2 regions of the Kosakonia beeri genome follow, and region 1 is predicted to be linked to the other one. Evidence: predicted binding sites of a transcription regulator. Region 1 holds the regulator's gene; the other holds the start of a gene.
What was found. Region 1 encodes sigma-54, which starts transcription at its own class of promoters, with help from an activator protein. Its sites were predicted from a motif close to GTTGGCACANNTTTCGCTNT; they were not measured.

Region 1 (2,414 bases):
GTGAACGCCGCTACGGGTACATTCCTGGTTAAGGACATTGCTCAACTGAAGAGCGGAATCGTTGTTCATCATAATTTCACCTAAGCGACGCCAGTGCAGACACCCTGCCGGGTTGCGGCAGGGTGCAACGCGCCAAACGGACGCCCGGACAATTAGTGTTGTTTCAGTTTATCTTTATGCTTCGTGAGCTGCCTCGCCAGTTTATCAATTAAACCGTCGATTGCAGCATACATATCCTGCCCTTCCGCACTGGCATGAAGCTCCCCTCCATTTACATGGAGCGTCGCATCCGAAGTGTGAGTCACTTTCTCCACTTTCAACACAATATAGACCTGATTAATCCTGTCGAAATACTGTTCAAGTTTAGCGAATTTGCTGTTCACAAAATCGCGAAGTGCATCAGTGATCTCGACGTTCTGTCCTGTGATGTTAAGCTGCATAGTGTCTTCCTTATCGGTTTGGTCAAACCAGTTGTTTGCGCTGGTTAGACGGCGGAATGGATAAAGACTCTCGATACTTTGCAACGGTACGCCGCGCCACCATGATTCCCTGATCGGAAAGGAGGGTGGTCAGCTTACTGTCACTCAGTGGTTTCGCAGGGTTTTCTGCGGCGATTAACTTCTTCACCAGTGCGCGAATCGCCGTCGACGAGGCTTCGCCACCGCCTTCGGTGCTTACGTGACTGGAGAAGAAATATTTAAGTTCAAAAATGCCGCGTGGACTATGAAGGTACTTCTGGGTTGTCACACGAGAAATCGTGGATTCATGCATTTCGACGGCCTGCGCGATATCCGCCAGCACCATCGGTTTCATAAACTCTTCGCCTTGCTCAAAGAAAGCCTGTTGCTGTTCAACAATACAGCGGCTAACGCGCAGCAGTGTATCGTTACGGCTTTCCAGGCTTTTAATCAGCCATTTCGCTTCCTGCAGATTACTGCGGATAAACTGGCTATCGGCGTCGTTACGCGCGCCGCCGCACATGGAGGCATAATGCTGGTTAATTTGCAGACGCGGAATGCTGTCGGTGTTCAGTTCGACTGCCCAGCGACCATTGTGCTTACGCACCAGCACATCCGGAATAACATATTCCGGTTCCCCGGTCTGGATTGACTGGCCCGGACGAGGATCCAGCGACTGGATCAGATTGACGGCTTCCTTCAGCACATCTTCTTTCAGTCGCGTTACGCGCATCAGCGAGCGGAAATCGTGATTAGCAAGCAGATCGAGATGTTCGCTAATGATAAGCCGGGCCTCTTCACACCACGGGGTGTCTTTAGCAAACTGAGAGAGTTGGATCAGCAGGCAATCGCGCAGATCCCGTGCCGCAACACCGACAGGGTCGAAGCGTTGGATACGTTTCAGCACGGCTTCGACTTCATCGAGCCCGACCTCTTCGTTGCCCATGCTTTCCAGGATATCTTCCAGCGACACGGTCAGATAACCGGTGTCGTCAACGGCATCAACAATGGAGGTCGCGATAGCGCGATCGGTATCGGAAAACGGCGTCAGTTCCACCTGCCACATAAGGTAGTCTTGCAGGGACTGCGTGGTTTCACCCTGATAAATCGGCAGTTCGTCATCAACGTAATCGTTACTGCTACCGGATGGGGTACCCGCGGTGTAGATCTCATCCCAGCTCGCATCCAGCGGCAGTTCGTCAGGCATCTCTTTTTGTTCGAGAGCATCGACGCTATCCAGTCCTTCGTTATCCTGGCTTTGTTGGGTATCCACTTCTTCATGAAGATCGGTTTGTTCCAGCAATGGATTACTCTCCAGCGCTTGCTGAAGTTCCTGCTGAAGTTCCAACGTGGACAACTGCAATAGACGGATAGCCTGTTGCAGTTGTGGCGTCATGGCCAGCTGTTGGCTGAGCCTAAGTTGCAAACCTTGCTTCATATTCAGAGCAGCACTCTCCGACAAAATACGTCAATAAACTCTACCCTATCAGAGTCTGAAGTCTTCCCCAAGATATACGCGCTTAACGTGTTCGTCTTCAAGGATTTGCTGCGGTGTTCCATGCGCAATTAAATGCCCCTGGCTGACGATGTAAGCACGTTCGCATACCGCCAGCGTTTCGCGGACATTATGGTCGGTGATCAGGACACCCAACCCGCTGTCACGCAGGTGTTCGATGATGCGCTTAATATCAATAACCGAAATGGGGTCAACGCCGGCAAACGGCTCATCAAGTAAAATGAATTTGGGATTCGCCGCCAGCGCGCGGGCAATTTCCACGCGTCGACGTTCGCCGCCGGACAGCGCCTGGCCCATGCTGTCGCGCAGGTGCTCAATATGGAACTCTTCCATCAGCTCTTTAGCGCGATCGTCACGCTGCTCGGCCGTCAAATCGTCACGTATTTGCAGCACTGCCATCAGGTTGTCGTAGACGCTCAAACGGCGAAAAATTGACGCTT
Region 2 (2,414 bases), 650 kb from region 1:
TGGTCGGGTTAGACAGGGCGTTAATGGCTTTAGCGTGTTTGATTACGCCGCCAATGTAGTACAGCGCCATTTCTGACAGACCGGCATATTTGTCACCAGAGAACAGGTTGGTACCGTTCTTGGAGAGGGACATATGGCAGTGCATACCGGAACCGTTATCACCGAACATCGGTTTTGGCATAAAGGTCGCGGTTTTACCGAAACGGTGCGCAACGTTGTGCACAACGTATTTGTAGATCTGAATTTCGTCCGCTTTTTTGGTCATGGTGTTGAAACGGGTGGCCACTTCGTTCTGACCCGCCGTTGCCACTTCGTGGTGGTGCGCTTCAACGACCAGACCCATCTCTTCCATCACCAGACACATGGTGGAACGCAGATCCTGTGATGAATCCACCGGCGGAACCGGGAAGTAACCGCCTTTCACGGCCGGACGGTGACCTTTGTTACCACCTTCGTATTTAGTGGTGGTGTTCCATGCGCCTTCGATATCGTCGATAGCCACGCTGGAACCGGAAATGGAGCTGCCGAAGCGAACGTCGTCAAACAGGAAGAACTCCGGCTCTGGCCCAAACAGAACCGTGTCTGCCAGACCGGTAGAACGCAGATACTCTTCAGCGCGTTTCGCGATGGAGCGCGGGTCACGATCGTAGCCCTGCATGGTGCCTGGTTCCAGAATATCGCAACGGATAATCAGCGTAGATTCTTCGTAGAACGGGTCAATGACAGCGGTAGTCGCGTCCGGCATCAGCACCATGTCAGATTCGTTGATGCCTTTCCAGCCACCGATCGAAGAACCATCAAACATTTTACCTTCTTCGAAGAAGTCAGCATTAACCTGATGGGCTGGGATCGTGACGTGCTGTTCTTTACCTTTCGTGTCGGTGAAGCGCAGATCAACAAACTTCACTTCGTGCTCATTCAGCATCGTCAAAACGTGTTCAGCGGACATACTTAAACTCTCCCGGATTTGTCATTGTCGTCGTGGTAACGAGGTCTTCTATTACTGCGTAAACCTGGCGTTGTTGCCGTGTTATTGATAAAGCGAAATCTATGCCAACTTTTAAATGCCCCCTAAAAGGCGTTATCATGCACGGTATAGTGCAAAAGGGCTGCACCATGATGGTTAAGCTGCACCAATATAGTGCTTCTATGTGAACATTGAGCACCATATTGGTGCAATTTTCGTTAATTGCCCCTTTTAACGCTCCGTGAAAGCGATCACAAAGCAACTCTGCAATACTTGTTTGCGGAGGATGTTTGTGATCCTGTTTAGTCCTTCGATTAATACGTGTACAATAACGCGCTATTTCTAATGCCTGAGGCAAAGTTGTGATCGAAAATCTGCGTAACATCGCCATCATTGCTCACGTTGACCACGGTAAAACGACCCTGGTTGACAAGCTGCTGCAGCAATCCGGTACGTTCGACGAACGTGCTGAAACTCAAGAGCGTGTGATGGACTCCAACGATTTGGAGAAAGAGCGTGGGATTACTATCCTCGCGAAAAACACCGCTATCAAATGGAATGATTACCGTATCAACATCGTTGATACCCCAGGGCACGCCGACTTCGGTGGTGAAGTTGAGCGTGTGATGTCCATGGTCGATTCCGTGCTGCTGGTGGTTGACGCATTTGACGGCCCGATGCCGCAAACGCGCTTCGTGACCAAAAAAGCATTTGCCCATGGCCTGAAACCAATCGTGGTAATCAACAAAGTGGACCGCCCTGGCGCGCGTCCTGACTGGGTTGTTGATCAGGTCTTCGACCTGTTCGTTAACCTGGATGCAACCGACGAACAGCTGGACTTCCCGATCGTTTACGCTTCTGCGCTGAACGGTATCGCGGGTATGGACCACGAAGACATGGCTGACGACATGACCCCGCTGTATCAGGCGATTGTTGACCATGTACCGGCTCCGAATGTCGATCTCGACGGTACCCTGCAGATGCAGATCTCTCAGCTCGACTACAACAACTACGTTGGTGTTATCGGCATTGGTCGTATCAAGCGCGGTAAAGTGAAGCCGAACCAGCAAGTCACTATCATTGATAGCGAAGGCAAAACCCGTAACGGTAAAGTCGGTAAAGTACTGACCCACCTGGGGCTGGAGCGTATTGAAAGTGACATCGCAGAAGCGGGCGATATCATTGCTATCACCGGTCTGGGCGAGCTGAACATCTCCGACACCATCTGCGATCCGCAGAATGTTGAAGCGCTGCCTGCACTGTCTGTTGATGAGCCGACCGTTACCATGTTCTTCAACGTCAACACCTCTCCGTTCTGTGGTAAAGAAGGTAAGTACGTGACTTCACGTCAGATCCTCGACCGCCTGAATAAAGAGCTGGTGCACAACGTTGCACTGCGTGTTGAAGAAACTGAAGATGCGGACGCGTTCCGTGTCTCCGGTCGTGG

Region 2: the regulator sigma-54 is predicted to act here: its motif matches at 1,039-1,058, upstream of glnA (glutamate--ammonia ligase).

Annotation. Positions count from the first base shown of each region.
Region 1 is NZ_CM135106.1:574,205-576,618, forward strand. Features, by position in the region: gene ptsN (PTS IIA-like nitrogen regulatory protein PtsN) at 1-72, opposite strand, end outside; gene hpf (ribosome hibernation promoting factor) at 153-440, opposite strand; gene rpoN (RNA polymerase factor sigma-54) at 463-1,896, opposite strand; gene lptB (LPS export ABC transporter ATP-binding protein) at 1,945-2,414, opposite strand, start outside.
Region 2 is NZ_CM135106.1:4,848,745-4,851,158, reverse strand. Features, by position in the region: gene glnA (glutamate--ammonia ligase) at 1-949, opposite strand, end outside; gene typA (ribosome-dependent GTPase TypA) at 1,330-2,414, shown strand, end outside.